DNA from 3 places in the Pseudomonas sp. GW821-FHT09H03 genome. Region 1 is predicted to be linked to each of the others. Evidence: predicted binding sites of a transcription regulator. Region 1 holds the regulator's gene; each other region holds the start of a gene.
What was found. Region 1 encodes sigma-54, which starts transcription at its own class of promoters, with help from an activator protein. Its sites were predicted from a motif close to ANTGGCATNNANNTTGCTNT; they were not measured.

Region 1 (6,639 bases):
AAGAAGTTGTTGATCAACGCCACCAGCGCGGCCAGCGCTTCATCTTCCTGCTCGCCTTCAGTACTCAAATGAATCGTTGTGCCTTTGCCAGCCGCGAGCATCATCATGGCCATGATGCTTTTGCCATCGACCATCGATGTGGGTGTACGACCGGCCCGGATCTGGCACGGGTACTGACCTGCCACCCCAACAAATTTCGCAGAAGCGCGGGCGTGCAGCCCCAGCTTGTTGATGATTTCGATTTCCAGAGCAGGCATCGCGGTGTGAATCCTTTAGCTGAGGTCGCGGTGGCGAACCTGGACGTTCTTCAGAGATTGTTGCAGGACCTGGCCAAGACGTTCGGTCAGGTACACGGAGCGGTGATGCCCGCCGGTGCAGCCAATGGCAATGGTGACGTACGCGCGGTTGCTGGCGGCAAAACGCGGCAGCCACTTTAGCAGATATGTGGAAATATCCTGGAACATCTCTTCGACATCCGGCTGCGCTGCAAGGTATTCGGCAACCGGCTGATCGAGACCGGACTGCTCGCGCAACTCCGGTTTCCAATAGGGGTTTGGCAGGCAGCGCACATCGAACACCAGGTCGGCATCCACCGGCATCCCGCGCTTGAATCCGAAAGACTCCACCAGAAACGCGGTGCCGGGTTCCGGCTGGTTCAGCAGGCGCAGCTTGATGGCATCACGCAGCTGATACAGGTTCAGGCTGGTGGTGTTGATTTTCAGGTCGGCGAGGTCAGCGATGGGCCCGAGCAGAAGGCTCTCGACGCTGATGGCTTCGGCCAGCGAACGGTTGGCATTGCTCAGTGGGTGGCGCCGGCGGGTTTCCGAGAAGCGCTTGAGCAGGGTCTCTTCGTCAGCGTCCAGGTACAGGACATCGCAATGGATATGGCGACTGCGAACTTCCTCGAGCAGGTCGGGAAAGCGCGACAGGTGGCTTGGCAGGTTGCGCGCGTCGATGGATACGGCCACCAGCGGCTGAGTCAGTTCAGTGTGGATCAGCGCTGTTTGCGCGAGTTCCGGCAGCAGCCCGGCAGGCAGGTTGTCGATACAGTAATAGCCGTTGTCCTCGAGTACATCGAGGGCGGTACTTTTACCTGAGCCGGAACGGCCACTGACGATGATCAAGCGCATGATTACTGACCGTTCTGCTCGTCCAGGACAACCTGATACAAGGCTTCGTTGCTTGGGGCGCTACGCAGCTTTTCCCGTACTTCCTTGCGGTCGAGCATGCTGGCGATCTGCCGCAGCAACTCAAGGTGCGCATCGGTAGCGGCTTGCGGGACCAGCAGTACGAACAGCAGGTCAACCGGTGCGCCGTCGATGGCGTCGAAATCGATGGGTGCGTCCAGGTGCATCAAGGCACTGATGGGCGAATTGCAGCCCTTGAGGCGGCAATGGGGAATGGCGATGCCGTTGCCAAACCCGGTGGAACCGAGTTTTTCACGGGCAATCAATGCCTCGAAGACATCTTGCATCTCCATGCCCGGCACTTCGCGGGCGATCAGATTGGCAATTTGTTCGAGGGCTTTCTTTTTACTGCCGCCCGGCACGTTCACCAGGGAACGGCCGGGGGTCAGGATACTTTCAAGTCGGATCATGGGTTGGGAGTGTTAACGACCGGTTGCGCCCTGAAGGAGGCTCTGGGTCTTTTCCTTATGCTTTTTGAGTTGGCGATCCAGCTTGTCGGTGAGTGAGTCGATAGCCGCATACATGTCGTCATGTTCTGCGTTTGCGACTACTTCACTACCGGGAATATGCAAGGTGGCTTCGATTTTCTGCTTCAGCTTTTCGACTGTCATCGTGACCTGCACGTTGGTGATCTTGTCGAAATGCCTTTCCAATCGTTCGAGTTTTTCGCCGATGTAGGTGCGAAGAGGTTCGGTCACTTCCAGTTGGTGTCCACTGATATTGACTTGCATACAGCTTCTCCTTCGTTGCCAGTGCATAAAGCGGTAGATCAGATGATCTACCACTGGAACGCTGTGGCGTGGCTCTACATCAACCGCTTACGTTCGCTCGAAGGCGCGATCCCGAGGGATTCGCGGTATTTGGCGACGGTGCGGCGAGCCACCTGAATGCCTTGTGCTTCCAGTAAACCAGCGATCTTGCTGTCACTCAATGGCTTTTTCTGATTTTCCGCGGCAACCAGTTTTTTGATGATCGCGCGGATCGCCGTAGACGAGCATTCACCGCCTTCGGAGGTGCTGACGTGGCTGGAGAAAAAGTATTTCAGTTCATAGATTCCCCGAGGGGTGTGCATGAACTTCTGGGTGGTGACCCGGGAAATCGTCGATTCGTGCATGCCCACCGCTTCGGCGATGTCATGCAGGACCAGCGGCTTCATGGCTTCATCGCCGTACTCGAGAAAACCGCGCTGGTGCTCGACGATCTGGGTCGCCACTTTCATCAGGGTCTCGTTGCGGCTTTGCAGGCTCTTGATGAACCAGCGGGCTTCCTGCAACTGGTTACGCATGAAGGTGTTGTCGGCGCTGGTGTCGGCGCGGCGCACGAAACCGGCGTACTGGGCGTTGACGCGCAGGCGTGGCACCGACTCCTGATTCAGTTCGACCAGCCAGCGCTCGTTGTCCTTGCGCACGATGACGTCCGGTACGACGTACTCGGCTTCGGTGGACTCGATCTGCGAGCCGGGCCGAGGGTTGAGGCTCTGAACCAGTTCGATCACCTGGCGCAGCTCATCTTCCTTGAGTTTCATGCGGCGCATCAGCTGGCTGTAGTCGCGGCTGCCCAGCAGGTCGATGTAGTCGCTGACCAGGCGCTTGGCCTCGGCCAGCCAAGGGGTCTTGGCCGGCAACTGGCGCAATTGCAGCAGCAGGCACTCGCTCAGATTGCGGGCGCCGATGCCAGCGGGCTCGAATTGCTGGATGCGGTGCAGGACGGCTTCGATTTCGTCCAGTTCAATGTCCAGCTCCGGATCGAAGGCTTCGAGGATTTCCTCGAGTGTCTCGTCCAGGTAGCCCTGATTGTTGATGCAGTCGATCAGGGTGACGGCTATCAGCCGATCGGTGTCGGACATCGGCGCCAGATTCAACTGCCACAGCAGGTGGCTTTGCAGGCTTTCGCCAGCCGATGTGCGGGTGGTGAAATCCCATTCGTCGTCATCGTTGCTTGGCAGGCTGCTGGCGCTGGTCTGATAAACGTCTTCCCACGCTGTATCGACGGGGAGCTCGTTGGGAATGCGCTCGTTCCAGTCGCCTTCCTCCAGGTTATCCACCGTGGGGGCGCTTTCCTGGTAGGAAGGCTCCTGAATGTCGGTATTGGGCTTCTGTTCGGCACTGTCGGCCAGGGGGTCGGAATTGTCGAAGTCGTCGCCTTCTTCCTGGCGTTCGAGCATCGGATTGGACTCCAGCGCCTCCTGGATTTCCTGTTGCAGGTCCAGGGTCGACAATTGGAGCAGGCGGATGGCCTGTTGCAGCTGCGGTGTCATCGTCAGCTGCTGGCCCATTCTCAAGACTAGCGATGGTTTCATGGCAGGGGCTTAACACCTTATTCGCCGGCGCACATGCGCCATCCACTACAGGGCGCCGAAGCGCCAAACATAAGCAAATTATATGCCCGAAACTGCAGTGTTTGCCTAGAGCGCTGTAACAATAAAAAAGTGTTGATTTTTTATCGAGATAAGCACTCTGGCGACCTGCCAGACACCTCAGCGCTTACAGGCGGAACTCATGGCCCAGGTAAACTTCCTTCACCAGGTCGTTGGCCAGGATGGTCTCGGCGTCGCCCTCGGCGATCAATTGGCCATCGTTGACGATGTAGGCGGTTTCGCAGATATCCAGGGTTTCACGGACGTTGTGGTCAGTGATCAGCACGCCAATGCCCTTGGCCTTGAGGTGGTAGATGATCTGTTTGATGTCGCCCACCGAAATCGGGTCGACGCCGGCGAAAGGTTCATCCAGGAGGATGAATTTCGGGTTGGTGGCCAGTGCCCGGGCGATCTCCACGCGGCGGCGCTCACCGCCGGACAGGCTCATGCCGAGGTTGTCGCGGATGTGGCTGATGTGGAATTCCTGCAGCAGGCTTTCCAGCTCCTTGCGGCGACCGGCCTTGTCGAGTTCCTTGCGGGTCTCGAGGATCGCCATGATGTTGTCGGCCACCGAGAGTTTGCGAAAGATCGATGCTTCCTGCGGCAGATAGCCGATGCCGGCCTTTGCACGGCCGTGCATTGGCTGGTGGCTGACGTCCAGGTCGTCGATCAGCACGCGACCCTGATCAGCCTGCACCAGGCCTACGATCATGTAGAAACAGGTGGTCTTGCCGGCGCCGTTGGGGCCGAGCAGGCCGACGATCTGACCGCTGTCGATGGACAGGCTGACGTCACGTACGACCTGGCGGCTCTTGTAGCTCTTGGCCAGATGCTGAGCTTTCAGAGTTGCCATTACTGGGCCTTTTTCTCGTCGGTTTTCTTCTTCGGCTGGATAACCATGTCGATGCGCGGGCGCGACTCGGTCACCTTGCTGCCGGTAGCGCGACCGGCGCTGGCGAGCTTCTTCTCGGTGTCGTAGACGATTTTCTCGCCCTGGGTGATGTTGTTGTCCTTGTCGACAACTTTGGCCTTGTCGATCAGCACGACGCGATTTTGCGCGGCGTGGTACTGGATCGTCACGCCCCAGCCCTGCACAGGCTTGGTATCACCAGCCGTTTGCAACTGCTCGAAGTAGGCCAGATTGCCCACCGAGGTCACCACGTCGATGTCACCGTTGGGGGTGCGGGTCATGGTTACCTTGTTGCCGGTAACCTTCATCGAGCCCTGGGTGATGATTACGTCGCCGGTGTAGGTGGCAACACCGTTCTTGTCGTCCAGTTGGGCGTCGTCGGCCTGAATGCGAATAGGCTGTTGTTGATCGTCCGGCAGAGCCCAGGCGCTCACGCTTCCCAGTGCTGCGCCCAGACTGAGCAAAATCGGAAGGGTTTTAACGAGCCTCATACTGTCCTCTTACGTTCGATAGCAGGTGTATCCTGCTTTCTTTCAAATACGCTTTCATTCCCTTGCCAGTCGATACACCGCCAGCGCCGTCGATTCTAACGTCTTGCTCGGTCTGCGCATATTCTTGCTGCGGGAACACCGTCATGCGGGTGCTGGTGATCAGGGTTCTTCGGTTTTTCTCGTCGAAGCGGGTGATGCGCACGTCATCGATCAATTCGACTTCCGTGCCGTCCGGGTTTACTTCAGCGCGCAAACTCTGGACATGCCATGGAAACTCCGTACCGCGAAACATATTCAGGTCGGGGTTGGTCAGCAGTGTCACTTCGGTCGCCTTGAGGTGTTCGACCTTGTCCGACGTCATTTCGTATTGCAATCCGCCGTCCGGCAGGAACTGCACACTGTGCGCATTGATGGCGTAATAGTCGATGGCACTTTCATCGACAGGCACAACCGGCTTGTCGAGGAAACGTTCAGGGCTGATGTTCCAATAGCCGACCGCGGCGAATATCGCAGCGATGCAACCGAACAGTAGTGTGTTGCGAAACTTTTTGCTCAGCATAGTGGGCTCACAGGTACGCAGCGTTGGCCGCATCGAGGCGGCCCTGGGCGCGCAGGATCAATTCGCAGAATTCGCGTGCGGCACCTTCGCCGCCACGGGCAACGGTAATGCCGTGGGCGTGTTCGCGCACGAAGCTGGCGGCGTTGGCCACCGCCATGCCCAGGCCTACGCGGCGAATCACCGGCAGGTCCGGCAGGTCGTCGCCAAGATAGGCGACCTGTTCATAGCTTAGATTGAGTTGGGCGAGAAGTTCGTCCAGTACCACCAGTTTATCCTCTCGTCCCTGATAAAGGTGCGGGATGCCGAGGTTCTTGGCCCGTCGCTCGACCACCGGGGTCTTGCGGCCACTGATGATAGCTGTCTGTACGCCGGCTGCCATCAACATCTTGATGCCCTGGCCGTCGAGGGTGTTGAAGGTCTTGAACTCGCTGCCGTCTTCGAGGAAGTACAGGCGCCCGTCGGTGAGGACGCCGTCGACGTCGAAAACCGCCAGTTTGATCTGCTTGCCACGTTGCATCAGGTCAATGGTCATTACATTACTCCTGCGCGCAGCAAGTCGTGCATGTTCAAGGCACCGACCGGGCGGTCGTCGCCGTCGACCACGACCAGCGCGTTGATCTTGTGGTCTTCCATGATTTTCAGTGCTTCGGCCGCGAGCATCTCGGCCCGGGCAGTCTTGCCATGGGCGGTCATGACCTGGTCGATGGTGGCACTGTGGATGTCGATGCTGCGGTCCAGGGTGCGGCGCAAATCACCGTCGGTGAAGATCCCCGCCAGTTTGCCGTCGGCTTCCAGGATCACGGTCATGCCCAGGCCCTTGCGGGTCATTTCCATCAGCGCGTCCTTGAGCAGGGTGCCGCGTTGCACCTGTGGTAGTTCCTGGCCGGCGTGCATGACGTTTTCCACTTTCAGCAACAGCCGTCGACCCAGTGCACCACCGGGGTGGGAGAAGGCGAAGTCTTCGGCGGTAAAGCCGCGGGCTTCCAGCAGCGCAACAGCCAGGGCATCGCCCATGACCAGTGCTGCGGTGGTCGACGAGGTGGGCGCCAGGTTCAATGGGCAGGCTTCATGCTCGACGTGAACATTGAGGTTGACCTCGGCAGCCTTGGCCAGCGCCGACTCGGGGTTGCCGGTCA
Region 2 (6,639 bases), on a different contig from region 1:
TAGATGCAAAGACAGATAAAAAAGTTGATGCCACAAAAAGACATAATTCGACCCTTCGTCGAATAATCGCCCTCGGCAACGGGAGACATTCTCACTAAGGATTAAGCCCATCATTTTTGCAGGGGGCCGATCATACCGGGGTTTGGCTCACAACGACGGGTTAAACATCGAGTTGCTTAGTGCCATAGCACATTAATCGTTACTTCCTTATGACAAAACGATCATTCCCTCGATGTGACGCATTGGTTAGAACTCATCTCAGGTTGGCGCCGCAACGACGCCAACACCCTTGGCTCGTCACGCCGGCAACGAGCCCCAACGGCAGAGTATTTCTGCCAGACCTCGATCGAGGTCAACGCGATGAAAACAGTCAACAAGTGAGGGCTACACCCTATGAGAAGACTTAAGCGTGATCCGTTGGAAAGAGCATTTTTGCGCGGATATCAATATGGCGTTGGTGGCAAATCCCGTGAGCTTTGCCCATTTACTCTACCGTCGGTACGTCAAGCCTGGATTAACGGCTGGCGAGAAGGACGCGGCGACAACTGGGACGGTATGACCGGCACTGCGGGAATCCATAGACTCAACGAACTTCACGCCGTCGGCTAAACACAGGGCACAACACTCCGACACGACAATCTGAATCAGTATCGAATTAACCACGCACGTCCCATCCGGACGGCGGGCTTCGGCCCAGGGGCTCCTTAAAGGAGCCCTTTTTTGTGCCTGCCAAAAACTCAGCAGCAAACTATTGTGGCGAGGGGGCTTGAGTGAACAGCGTTACGCTCCCCCAAGCGATCAGCGCAAGGCGGCGATGGCATCCACGGATTCACGAATCAACGCCGGCCCTTTGTAGATGAAACCCGAGTAGATCTGCACCAGGCTCGCACCCGCGCTGATTTTCTCCGCCGCGTGTCGGCCTTCGGTAATGCCGCCCGCCGCGATGATCGGCAACTGCCCACCCAATTGCGCCGCCAGCACTTTCACCGTGTGGGTGCTCTTGTCGCGAACCGGGGCGCCAGACAAACCACCCGCCTCATCACCAAACTCCATGCCTTCGACGCCTACGCGGCTCAGGGTGGTGTTGGTGGCGATGACCGCGTCCATGCCGGTTTCGATCAGTGCCTGGGCAACTTGCGCGGTTTCTTCATCGGTCATGTCCGGCGCGATCTTGATCGCCAGCGGTACATGTTTGCCATGGCGCAGCGCCAGCTCCGCGCGGCGCTCGGCCAGGTCGGCGAGCAATTGCTTGAGAGAGTCGCCAAATTGCAGGCTGCGCAGGCCCGGGGTGTTCGGCGAGCTGACGTTTACCGTCACATAGCTGGCGTGGGCGTAGACCTTGTCCAGGCAGATCAGGTAGTCGTCGACCGCACGCTCGACCGGGGTATCGAAGTTCTTGCCGATGTTGATGCCCAGCACGCCCTTGTACTTGGCTGCCGCCACTCGGGCCAGCAGGTGATCGACACCAAGGTTGTTGAAGCCCATGCGATTGATGATCGCCTCGGCTTCCGGCAAGCGGAACAACCGCGGTTTCGGATTGCCTGGCTGTGGACGCGGGGTGATGGTGCCGATTTCGACAAAACCGAAACCCAGTTGCGCGAAGCCGTCGATGGCCGCGCCGTTCTTGTCCAAGCCGGCCGCCAGACCCACCGGGTTGGGGAAGTCCAGGCCCATGACGTTCACCGGGACCTTCGCCGGCGCCTTGCACAACAAGCTGTTGAGCCCCAGGCGTCCTCCTGCGCCGATCAGGTCCAGGGACAGATCGTGGGAAGTTTCCGGGGAAAGTTTGAACAACAGCTGACGGGCCAGGGTGTACATGGGCAGGTCGGACTCAGGGCTACGAAAAGTGGGGCAGATTATAGCCGCGCATCAGGGTTGCAAGCGAGGCGCACGAGAAAATCAGCCAGCGATGGCATATGCCTTGCACCTCTACCGGAATCAGCACCCTTGCCAATGGCGGGATAGGTGCAAGGACGATGGCGTCGTCACCCGGCCTGGCGGACGCAGTGGCCTGGGGCGATGCCTTTTTTTTGAAGGTGCCATAGCAATGAACGAACCCTCAACCACCCCCTTGGCCTGGGTCAACGGCAGCGACGCCCCGGAAAAGACCGAAATCAATCTCGGTTTCATGGCCCTCAGCGATTGCGCATCGGTTGTGGTCGCCGCCACCCAGGGCTTTGCCCAACCCTATGGGCTGACCCTTAACCTCAAGCGCCAATCCTCCTGGGCCGGCCTGCGGGACAAGCTGGTCAGCGGCGAACTGGATGCCGCCCACAGCCTGTACGGCCTGGTGTATGCCGTGCACCTGGGTATCGGCGGCGTGGCGGCGACGGACATGGCGGTGCTGATGGGCCTCAACCAGAATGGCCAGAGCATCAACCTCTCCCACGGATTGCAGACGCAGGGTGTGAGCAGTCCTGAAGCACTCGAGCGGCACGTGCACCAAACTCGCTCAAAACTCACCTTCGCCCAGACCTTCCCCACCGGCACTCACGCCATGTGGCTGTATTACTGGCTCGCCAGCCAGGGCATTCACCCATTGCAGGATGTCGATAGCGTGGTAGTGCCGCCACCGCAAATGATCGCGCACCTGCAAGCAGGGCGTATCGACGGTTTCTGCGTCGGCGAGCCCTGGTCCGCCAGCGCGGTGCAACAGGATCTCGGTTTTACCCTGACCACCAGCCAGGCGATCTGGCCCGATCACCCGGAAAAAGTCCTTGCTTGCACCCGTACTTTCGTCGAGCAATACCCCAATACCGCGCGGGCGCTGGTGATGGCGATTCTGCAAGCCAGCCGGTTTATCGAGCAAAGCCAGGAAAACCGTCGCAGCACGGCGCAGTTGCTCAGCGCCGCGCAATACCTCGACACGCCACTGGAGTTTATCGAGCCGCGCCTGCTCGGCGACTATGCCGATGGTCTCGGCAACCGCTGGCAGGACCCGCATGCGCTGCGGTTCCATGCCAATGGCGAGGTCAATCTGCCGTACCTGTCCGATGGCATGTGGTTCATGACCCAGTTCCGCCGCTGGGGGTTATTGCGCGACGATCCGGACTACCTTGCCGTAGCCCGACAGGTGCAGCAACTGGACCTGTATCGGCAGGCCGCCGATGCCGTCGGCGTTGCCGCCACGGACAAGGAAATGCGCCGCAGCCAGTTGATTGACGGCAAAATATGGGACGGCACAGACCCGGCCGGTTATGCCCGTGGTTTCAAGCTGCACGCGATGAGCGACAGCACGCCGCTGCTCGCCAGCCACTGACAGGAGACTGCAAATATGTTGCGAATCCTGCTGATCAACGACACGGCGAAGAAAGTCGGGCGGCTGAAAGCGGCACTGACGGAAGCCGGGTTCGAGGTAATCGACGAATCAGGCCTGACCATCGACCTGCCCGAACGCGTCGAAACGGTGCGTCCGGACGTGATCCTGATCGATACCGAGTCACCGGGGCGCGATGTCATGGAGCAAGTGGTGCTGGTGACCCGCGACCAGCCCCGGCCAATTGTGATGTTCACCGACGAGCACGACCCCGGCGTGATGCGCCAGGCCATCAAGTCCGGGGTCAGTGCCTACATCGTCGAAGGTATTCACGCACAGCGTTTGCAGCCCATTCTCGACGTAGCCATGGCGCGTTTTGAAAGCGACCAGGCCCTGCGCGCTCAATTGCATGCCCGCGACCAGCAACTGGCCGAGCGCAAGCGCATCGAGCTGGCCAAGGGCCTGCTGATGAAGATGAAGGACTGCAACGAGGAAGAGGCCTACACCCTGATGCGCCGCCAGGCCATGAGCCGCCAGCAGAAGCTGATTCAGGTCGCGGAGCAGATCATTGCCATGAGTGAGTTGTTGGGCTGAAGCCTTGTAGTGGATGTCCTGCCCCTCGCGAGCAAGCCCACTCCCACATTTTTCCCAGTGGGAGCGGGCTTGCTCGCGAAGGACGCACCTCAGCCCCACCTGTTGGCACAAATCTGGCTAAGCAATAACCACAGGTAACCAACGGCGGTTGCCCCACCTACGACAAAGACGTCGCTCACCCCGTTTGCCCAAGGCGAATCGGGTGGCGGCGTTTTTTCGTTCTGGCCCCACAGCTCGGGGTCGGTGGTGCAGCCCACAGGCGCCCCACCTGCAAGCTCCTGACTCCTTCTCGAGACTCTTCACAGCTGAGGTGCGCGATGAATTCAAGCTTCTGGAAATCCGGCCATACCCCGACATTGTTCGCGGCCTTTCTCTATTTCGACCTGAGCTTCATGGTCTGGTATCTGCTCGGCCCACTGGCGGTGCAGATTGCCGCTGACTTGCACCTGACCACGCAACAACGAGGCCTGGTGGTGGCCACGCCGATCCTGGCCGGTGCCATATTGCGCTTTATCATGGGGATGCTGGCCGATCGCCTGTCGCCAAAGACTGCCGGGCTGATCGGCCAGGTGATCGTCATCTGCGCCCTGTTCGTCGCATGGAAACTCGGCATCCACAGTTACGAGCAAGCCCTGTTGCTGGGCCTGTTCCTGGGCATGGCCGGTGCGTCGTTCGCTGTCGCCCTGCCCCTGGCGTCGCAATGGTATCCACCGCAGCATCAAGGCAAGGCCCTGGGTATCGCCGGTGCCGGCAATTCGGGCACCGTATTGGCAGCCTTGATCGCCCCGGTGCTGGCGGCGGCATTCGGTTGGAGCAATGTGTTCGGCTTTGCCCTGATTCCGCTGATCCTGACCCTGATCGTTTTCGCCTGGCTGGCGAAAAATGCGCCCGAGCGGCCCAAAGCCAAATCCATGGCCGACTACTTCAAGGCACTGGGTGACCGCGACAGCTGGTGGTTCATGTTTTTCTACAGCGTGACGTTCGGCGGTTTCATCGGCCTGGCCAGCGCCCTGCCCGGCTACTTCAACGACCAGTATGGCCTGAGCCCGGTGACCGCTGGCTACTACACCGCTGCCTGCGTATTCGGTGGCAGCCTGATGCGCCCATTGGGCGGTGCCCTGGCTGACCGTTTCGGCGGCATCCGCACGCTGCTGGCGATGTACACCGTGGCGGCGACTTGCATTGCCTTGGTCGGTTTCAATCTGCCAAGTTCCTACGCCGCTCTGGCGCTTTTCGTCTGCACCATGCTCGGTTTGGGCGCAGGCAACGGCGCGGTATTCCAGTTGGTACCGCAGCGCTTCCGTCGGGAAATCGGGGTAATGACCGGCCTGATCGGCATGGCCGGCGGCATCGGCGGGTTTGCTCTCGCCGCAGGCATGGGCGCGATCAAGCAGAGCACCGGCAGCTATCAACTGGCGCTGTGGTTGTTCGCCAGCCTCGGCATCCTCGCCTGGTTCGGCCTGCATGGCGTAAAACGGCGCTGGAGAACCACTTGGGGCTCGGCCGCCGTAACCGCGGCGCGGGTCTGACGCTGCCATGGGCCTGCAACTGAGTTTCGCCGAAGCCAGTGCCATCGGCCCTCGCGATGAAAACCAGGACGCCCTGCGCCTGGTCACGCCCGCTCCGGCACTGGCGGCGAGCAAAGGTTACCTGTTCGCCATCGCCGACGGTGTCAGCCAGTGTGCCGATGGCGGCCTCGCCGCCCGTTCGACCTTGCAGGCTTTGGCACTGGACTACTACGCCACGCCGGAAACCTGGGGCATTGCCCAGGCGCTGGATCGCCTGCTGCTGGCGCAGAACCGCTGGCTGCAGGCCAATGGCAATGGCCAACCGCTGTTGACCACGGTCAGTGCGCTGGTCATGCGTGGCAGGCGTTTCACCCTGGCCCACGTCGGAGATTGCCGGGTATATCGCTGGCATGCCGACCAGTTGCAACGCATCAGCGAGGATCACGTCTGGGACCAGCCGGGCATGCAGCACGTGCTCAAACGCGCACTGGGGCTCGATCAGCATCTGGTGCTGGATTTCCTCGATGGCGAACTGCGCCTGGATGAGAGTTTCGTGCTGCTCAGCGACGGTGTCTGGGCCGTGCTTGGCGACACCGCAATTGCCGCGATTCTGCGCGACCAACCGGACCTGCACAGCGCCGCGCAAACCCTGGTGAAGGCCGCGCATCTGGCCGGCAGCGAGGATAACGCCAGCGCCTTGCTGGTGCGTGTCGATGCGCTCGGTGAGGCGAGCATCGGCGACGCGTTGATGCATTTGCAGCAATGGCCGCTGCCGCCGGCACTGAAACCCGGGCAGCTCTTCGAAGGCTGGCAAGTCGAAACAATACTCGGGCAGAGTCAGCAATCGCTGCTCTATCGGGTACGCGACGCCCAGCAACAACCGTGGCTGCTGAAAACCCTGCCGGGGCGAATGCACGACGATCACCAGGCCGGGCAAGCATTACTCTCGGAGGAATGGTTTCTCAAGCGCGTGGCCGGACGGCATTTCCCTGAAGTCCATGCCGCCAGCCAGCGTCAGCATTTGTACTATGTGATGCGCGAATATGCCGGGTCGACGCTGGCGCAACTGTACGATCAGGGCGGGCCGCTGCCGCTGGCCCAGTGGCAGGAACTGGCCGAGCGCTTGCTGCGAGCGGTCGGTTTGCTGCATCGCCGGCAGATACTGCATCGCGATATCAAACCGGAAAACCTGCTGCTGGCAGACGACGGCGAATTGCGCCTGCTGGATTTCGGTCTCGCCTACTGTCCAGGGCTCTGCGAAGACCGCCCCACCGAACTGCC
Region 3 (6,639 bases), on a different contig from region 1:
ATAAAAAAACCCCTCTCTCGAGGGGCTTCCTTATGCAGCATCAACCAACATCAAGTCATCTGAATGATGGTCTGCATGATGGTGCTCTGGGTGGAGATGGTCTTGGCGTTCGCCTGGTAGTTGCTCTGCGCCTTGATCAGGTCAACCAGTTCGTTGGTCAGGTTGACGTTGGACTCTTCCAGGGAATTGGACTGGATCGAACCCAGACTGCCGGTTTGCGGCGCATCATAACCAGGAATGCCCGAGACGTAGGTTTCCTTCCAGCTGGTGCCGCCTACTGGTTGCAGACCCTGTTCGTTGGCGAAGCTGGCCAGTGAAATCTGGCCGATCGGCTTGGTCTGGTTGTTGCTGAAGTTGGCCAGCAGCACTCCGCTGCCGTCGATGGTCAGGTTGGTGATCTGGCCGGTGGCGTAGCCATTCTGCGCCGGGATCGAACGAGCGGTATCGGCGTTGAACTGCGTGGTGTTGCTCATGGAAATGCTCAACCCTGCCGGGTCGGCGGCTGCGCCGTTGGCGGCCCAGACGCCGGCGGTCACGGTGCCTGGTACCCAACCGTTGATCTTGAGATCGCTGCCGATAACTGGCGCAGGTGCCGGCACGGTCGGTGGAACGGTTGGTGGCACCGGGGTGCTGACCGAAACCAGTTTGCCAGACGTATCGAACGTCATGGTCGAAGGAACCGGGTCGACCGCAGTTGGGCCAGTCGGCGCGCTGCCATCCGGGTTGCGACCATCGATCAGCGTGTAGGTATCCCAAGTGTTGGGACCGGTTTTCACCATGTATTGATCCATGGTGTGCTGGTTACCCTGAGTGTCGAAAATCGGGGTGCTGAACTGCTTGGTGAAGGTTTGCGTCTTGGTCGGATCAAACTGGTTGGAAACAACGGCCTGATCAATGATCGGCGCCGTGGAGTTCAAGTTGATCGTCGAGGAGACACTGGTGGTGGCTTTTGGCGCCAGGTTGGAGGTGTCGAGGCGCAAGTCGGTCAACACGCCATTGACGATCTTGCCATCGGCATCCACACCGTAACCTTGCAGACGCGAGGTGCCATCGGTGTTGGTGACGAAACCTTCCTTGTCGACCTTGAAGGTACCGGCACGGGTATAGGACAGCGAGCCGCTGTTGTTCAGTACGAAGAAGCCGGAGCCGTTGATGCCCATGTCCAGCACGTTACCGGTGTTGTTGATGTCACCCTGGGTAAACTGCTGGGAAACGTTGGCCAGACGCACGCCGTTGCCGACGGTCTTGCTGCCTGTACCCAGGCGAGTCACCGAGTACACGTCTTCGAACTCTGCACGGGACGATTTGAAACCGGTGGTGGCGACGTTGGCGATGTTGTTGCCGGTCACGTCCAGTTGTTTGTTGGCTGCATAGAGACCGCTAAGGCCGATATTGAAAGACATAATCCACTCCTTGTGCCGTGTTAGTCGGCTCTACATACCAATGGTTTGTACTTTGGACAGGGCAATGCTGCCCAGCCCGGCCAGATTAAGCATCAACTCACCGCCGGTCTGGCTGATGGTCACGCTGTTGACGGTGGCTGGCAGGTTGGTGATCAGCGCTACCGACTGGCCATCAATGGTGCTCGTCGCCCCGAAGGTATAAGTGCCGGCAGGTACCGTCTCACCCGCATCGTTCTTGCCATCCCAGATGAAGCTGGCATTGCCGGCTTTCTGCGCGCCCAGATCGATGGTGCGTACGGTTGTGCCGGTGGAGTCGGTGATTTTCAAGGTGGCCGAGGCCACCGATGCCGGTACCACTACCGTGCCGCTGAGGCTCTTGGTGGTATCGACCACCGCCTTGTCGCCAGGGGCAATGACCGAACGGCCCACCAGCGACGAAGCCTGCAATGCCTGGGACGAGTTGTAGTTGCTGGCCAGACCGGTCACGGTGTCATTGAGCGTGGTGATGCCTTCCAGACTGCTGAACTGGGCCAGTTGAGCGACGAACTCGCCGTTGTCCTGGGGCTCCAGCGGGTTCTGGTTTTTCAACTGCGTCACCAACAATTGCAGGAACGCATCCTTGCCCAGGGCTTTCTTGCCCGTGGCGCTGCCGGTGGCTGCCCCCAGACCGTCCTGCGTGGTAGTGGCCTTGACCGAGGAATTGGCCAGGATGTCATTGAGGCTCAAACCACCGGTGGAATCGGTAACACTCATCTGAGTCGCCCCTTATCACTGACCGAGGGTCAGGACTTTCTGCATCATGGTTTTGGCGGTGTTCATCATTTCGGCGTTGGTCTGGAACGAACGGCTCGCGGAAATCATGTCGGCCATTTCTTCCACCACGTTGACGTTCGGGTAGTAGACGTAGCCCTTGGCATCGGCCGCCGGGTGATTCGGCTCGTAGCGCGCCTCAAGATTGCTCTGATCTTCGACCACACCCAGCACCTGTACGCCTTGACCGGCCGCATCCTGGTTCTGGAACAGCGAATTACTGCCACCGCTCTGGCCACCCTGGAACATGGTGGCGAATACCGGATGACGTGCGCGATAGGTCTGGTCGATGCTCGACGAGACGGTCTCGGCGTTGGCGATGTTCGAAGCGACGGTGTTCAAGCGAGTGGTCTGGGCACTCATGCCGCTACCGGCAATGTTGAAAACACTGGATAGAGACATGGCTTACTCTCCGCGCAGGGCTGACATCAGCCCTTTGAATTTGCTGTTGAGCAGGGTGAAGCTGGCCTGGAAGCCAACTGCGTTTTCCGCGTAGTTCGACTGTTCCAACTGGGCGTCCACGGTGTTCTGGTCGATCGACGGTTGCATCGGCGTGCGATACATCAGCGACCCGTCACCATTGCCCAGGCCCTCGGCTTCGATATGACGGCTGTTGGTCATGTTCAGGGCGAAGGTGCCGTTTTTGGTTTTCTCGTTCTGCTCGGCGAGCACTTTCGAAAAATCCAGATCCCGAGCCTTGTAGTTCGGGGTATCGGCGTTGGTGATGTTGTTGGCCAGGACCTCGGCACGCTGGGCGCGAAAGCCCAGGGCTTGTTCGTGGATACCGAGCGCTTTATCGAAGCTGATGCTCATGTCGGGAAACCTTTGGGTGACCTGATTTTTCGTACGTTGAAGTTAGCAAGCCTCATGCCAATTCAAACAAGCCCGTAAACCGGGGCTTTGCGAGCAGCGGCAAGGTGGCAATGCCAGAAAAGCGGCAACGGTTTTCCGGCGCATGCCGCTTTTCTGCCGCCTGACTCGGTGTGGAGAACAACACTGACCTTGTGGGAGCGGGCTTGCTCACGAAAGCGGTGTATCAATCAACGTTGATGGCGACTGGCAGGACGCCTTCGCGAGCAAGCCCGCTCCCACTTTTGGATCGAAGCGACACTGAAGTAATCATCAAGCATAAAAAAACGGGAGCCCTTGAGGACTCCCGTTCTTTGATGACGCCGACAACATCACTTGGCCTGGTAAATGATACCCGGGCTGCACTGCACCATCTGGTAATGGTCCGGCAAACCGTTCAGCGCTTCGGACGCACCAAGGAACAGGTAACCGCCCGGCTTCAACGTGCTGTGAATACGCAACAGGATGTCCTTCTTCACCTCGGCGGAGAAGTAGATCAGCACGTTGCGGCAGAACACGATGTCGAACTTGCCCAGGCTTGCGTAGCTGTCCAGCAGGTTGAACGAACGAAACTCCACCCGGCTCTTGATCGGCGCCTTGATTGCCCAGCGCCCCGGCCCCTTGGGGTCGAAATAACGCTGCAGGCGCTCGGGTGAAAGACCACGACCAATGGCGAGACTGTCGTACTCGCCGGTCTTGCAGTTGTTCAACATGGTGCCGGACAGGTCGGTGGCAACAATCTGCACCCCCATGCGCAACTGGCCCAGGTTGATACGTTCAAACTCGTCGATGGCCATCGACAGCGAATAGGGTTCCTGACCCGACGAGCAAGCCGCCGACCAGATACGCAGGCGCTGGCCGGGGCTGGCCTTGATCGCTTCGGGCAGTACCTTGTTCTTCAACACCTCAAACGGATAAGTGTCACGAAACCACAGGGTTTCGTTGGTGGTCATGGCGTCTACCACCTGCTCACGCAAACCGCTGCGTGGCTGGGTTTGCATGCGCTGGACCAACTCACCCAGAGACTTGATGCCTTGCTGCTCCATCAGCTTGTTGAGACGACTGGAGACCAGGTACTGCTTGTTTTCACCGAGCAAAATGCCACAGGCTTTTTCCAGGAAAACCCGGAACTGTTCGAAATCCAAATTACCCGTAGACAATGATGTCCGCCTCTAAAATCGTGTTGACCGCCAGGAGCAACGAGCCCCTAGCTGAAGTCTGCTGCTTTGATCCGGTCGACTACCCGGGATGCCAGGTCATCAGGGCGAAATTTGGCCAGGAAGTCATCGGCACCAACTTTCTTGACCATCGCCTCATTGAAAACACCCGACAACGAAGTGTGCAGGATGATATGCAGATTCTGCATGCGCGGGTCGTTGCGGATCTCGGCCGTCAGGGTGTACCCATCCATCTCCGGCATCTCGATGTCGGAGATCATCATCAGGAACTCGTCCCCCGGTTTCTTGCCTTCATCGACCAGCTTGCGCAGGTAATCCAGTGCCTGGCGCCCGTCATTGAGCGCTACGACTTCTACGCCGACCGTTTGCAGGCATCGCGTGACCTGCTTGCGCGCCACGGACGAGTCGTCGACCGTCAGTACACGCAAGGACAACGCCTTGTGCTGGGTTTCAACATCCACTACGCCAACCGAAATCACCTCAGAAGTAGGCGCCACCTCCGCCAGCACTTTCTCGACGTCGATGATTTCGACCAACTGGTTGTCGACCCGTGTCACCGCCGTCAGGTAGTGATCGCGACCGGTGCCCTTGGGTGGCGGATGGATCTCCTCCCAGTTCATGTTGACGATGCGCTCCACCGAGCGCACCAGGAAACCCTGGGTCTTGGTGTTGTACTCCGTGATGATCACGAAAGGATTGTTCTTGTCCTTCAGAGCACCAGAGCCGGTTGCCATCGCCAGATCAAGGATCGGGATGGTCGCCCCGCGAATATTTGCCACACCGCACACCACAGGACTGGATTTTGGCATCAACGTCAGTTTGGGGCATTGCAGCACCTCCCGAACCTTGAATACGTTGATTCCATACAGCTGCTGACCGTCGAGACGAAACAACAACAGCTCAAGGCGATTCTGCCCCACCAGTTGCGTGCGCTGGTTCACCGAATCCATTACACCAGCCATGCCCAGACTCCTACACCAACGCCAAGTGTTGTTGCGACGCACCTTCATCACTAAACGGCACGGCGCTTGCTTTTTTATCTGTCATGAACACAGAACCGACATTTTTCCGACACCTGACCACGCCCTGCCGCAAATTATTCGGCGTGTTCGCGGCCGTTTGCCTGTTCAACGCTGGCAGCCCTGCCCTTGCTGACGCGGTTACCTTGCCTGACATGCTTATCGGCGTCACCCAGGGGTTTCTTGAATTCACCGTAGAAGACTATCTGGCTACCAGTCAAACCGAAGGTCGCTACGAGATACAGGTCAACCAGCTCGATCCGCGACTGCGCATGCCCATGTGTGACAAGGAATTGACAGCGTCACTCGAAAGCCCGGCCAAGCCACTGGGGCGCGTCACGGTTAAGGTCCGTTGTGAGGGCGCCAGCCCCTGGACCGTCTTCGTACCCGCTCAAGTACGCCTGTTCCGCGATGTCGTGACCGTCGCCCGGCCATTGCGCCGCGCAGCCATCGTCGAGCCTGAAGACGTGATCCTGCGCGAACGCGACATCAGCTCGATCAACCAGGGCTACCTGACTTCCCTGGACCAGGCGATCGGGCAGCGACTGACCCGACCAATGGTCGCAGACCAGTTGATTACCCTGGTGCATATCGAACAGGCGGAAGTCATACGCAAGGGCGATCAGGTCGTGATTACCGCCCGCAGTGGCACGCTCAGTGTGCGAATGCCCGGAGAAGCCCTTTCAAACGGCGGCCTGAGCGAACAGATACGGGTGAAAAACCTGAACTCTCAACGGGTTATCAAGGCGCAGGTGACCGCGCCCGGGCAGGTGGAGGTATTCATGTAGGGAGTTGATTTGGCGATGTTCTGTGCCCATCAAGCGCCTGGCTTGCGAAAACATGGCGCTGGCCCCGGCGGTTCCCTAAACTGTGCCCTATGCACGGCAAGCGTTGACGCGCGCAGACTCATTGATAAATGAGCCTAAAGTTTTCCAGGGTATGGCCGAAAACAGGGCAAGCGTCCAAATTCCCAGAGGTTTTATCATGGTCATCGATTTCAGCCGTTTGAACAGCTCCTCGTCCCCTACGGGCAGTACACGTACCAGCGCCGCCAGGGAAACTGCCGAAGCCGGCAAATCCGCGCCGCTGGAATCCGCGGCCGAACAGGCCGGTACCGTCAAAAGCGGGGAATCGGTACATTTCAGCGAAGAGGCTCAGCAGTTGCAGAAGGTCACTGACAAGCTGCGCGATCAGCCTGCCGTCGACAAAGCCCGCGTGGCCGAGTTGAAAGCAGCGATTGCCGATGGCAGCTATAAAGTCGACAGCAACCGCGTAGCCAGCAAACTGCTCAACTTCGAAGCCCAGCGCTAGGCCCCGGCCGGCGCCAGGCTTTTGGACGCTTAAAACCCAAGGCCCGCCATGCACGACACTCATTTACTG

Region 2: a site for sigma-54 is predicted at 1,909-1,928, ahead of AC07OG_RS10775 (CmpA/NrtA family ABC transporter substrate-binding protein). Genes of this name have one in related genera too.
Region 3: a site for sigma-54 is predicted at 3,069-3,088, ahead of flgB (flagellar basal body rod protein FlgB). Genes of this name have one in related genera too.

The regions. Positions count from the first base shown of each region.
Region 1 covers NZ_JBWKOF010000008.1:47,620-54,258, forward strand. Annotated here, with positions in the region: gene AC07OG_RS13045 (HPr family phosphocarrier protein) at 1-257, opposite strand, end outside; gene rapZ (RNase adapter RapZ) at 273-1,130, opposite strand; gene ptsN (PTS IIA-like nitrogen regulatory protein PtsN) at 1,133-1,597, opposite strand; gene hpf (ribosome hibernation-promoting factor, HPF/YfiA family) at 1,610-1,918, opposite strand; gene AC07OG_RS13065 (RNA polymerase factor sigma-54) at 1,993-3,486, opposite strand; gene lptB (LPS export ABC transporter ATP-binding protein) at 3,671-4,396, opposite strand; gene lptA (lipopolysaccharide transport periplasmic protein LptA) at 4,396-4,944, opposite strand; gene lptC (LPS export ABC transporter periplasmic protein LptC) at 4,931-5,503, opposite strand; gene AC07OG_RS13085 (KdsC family phosphatase) at 5,511-6,035, opposite strand; gene AC07OG_RS13090 (KpsF/GutQ family sugar-phosphate isomerase) at 6,035-6,639, opposite strand, start outside.
Region 2 covers NZ_JBWKOF010000006.1:205,951-212,589, forward strand. Annotated here, with positions in the region: gene rmf (ribosome modulation factor) at 394-609, shown strand; gene AC07OG_RS10770 (quinone-dependent dihydroorotate dehydrogenase) at 799-1,818, opposite strand; gene AC07OG_RS10775 (CmpA/NrtA family ABC transporter substrate-binding protein) at 2,048-3,259, shown strand; gene AC07OG_RS10780 (ANTAR domain-containing response regulator) at 3,275-3,850, shown strand; gene AC07OG_RS10785 (nitrate/nitrite transporter) at 4,168-5,379, shown strand; gene AC07OG_RS10790 (bifunctional protein-serine/threonine kinase/phosphatase) at 5,387-6,639, shown strand, end outside.
Region 3 covers NZ_JBWKOF010000021.1:61,787-68,425, forward strand. Annotated here, with positions in the region: gene flgE (flagellar hook protein FlgE) at 51-1,403, opposite strand; gene flgD (flagellar hook assembly protein FlgD) at 1,434-2,156, opposite strand; gene flgC (flagellar basal body rod protein FlgC) at 2,172-2,615, opposite strand; gene flgB (flagellar basal body rod protein FlgB) at 2,619-3,026, opposite strand; gene cheR (protein-glutamate O-methyltransferase CheR) at 3,395-4,222, opposite strand; gene AC07OG_RS24080 (chemotaxis protein CheV) at 4,270-5,202, opposite strand; gene flgA (flagellar basal body P-ring formation chaperone FlgA) at 5,286-6,047, shown strand; gene flgM (flagellar biosynthesis anti-sigma factor FlgM) at 6,244-6,570, shown strand; gene AC07OG_RS24095 (flagella synthesis protein FlgN) at 6,619-6,639, shown strand, end outside.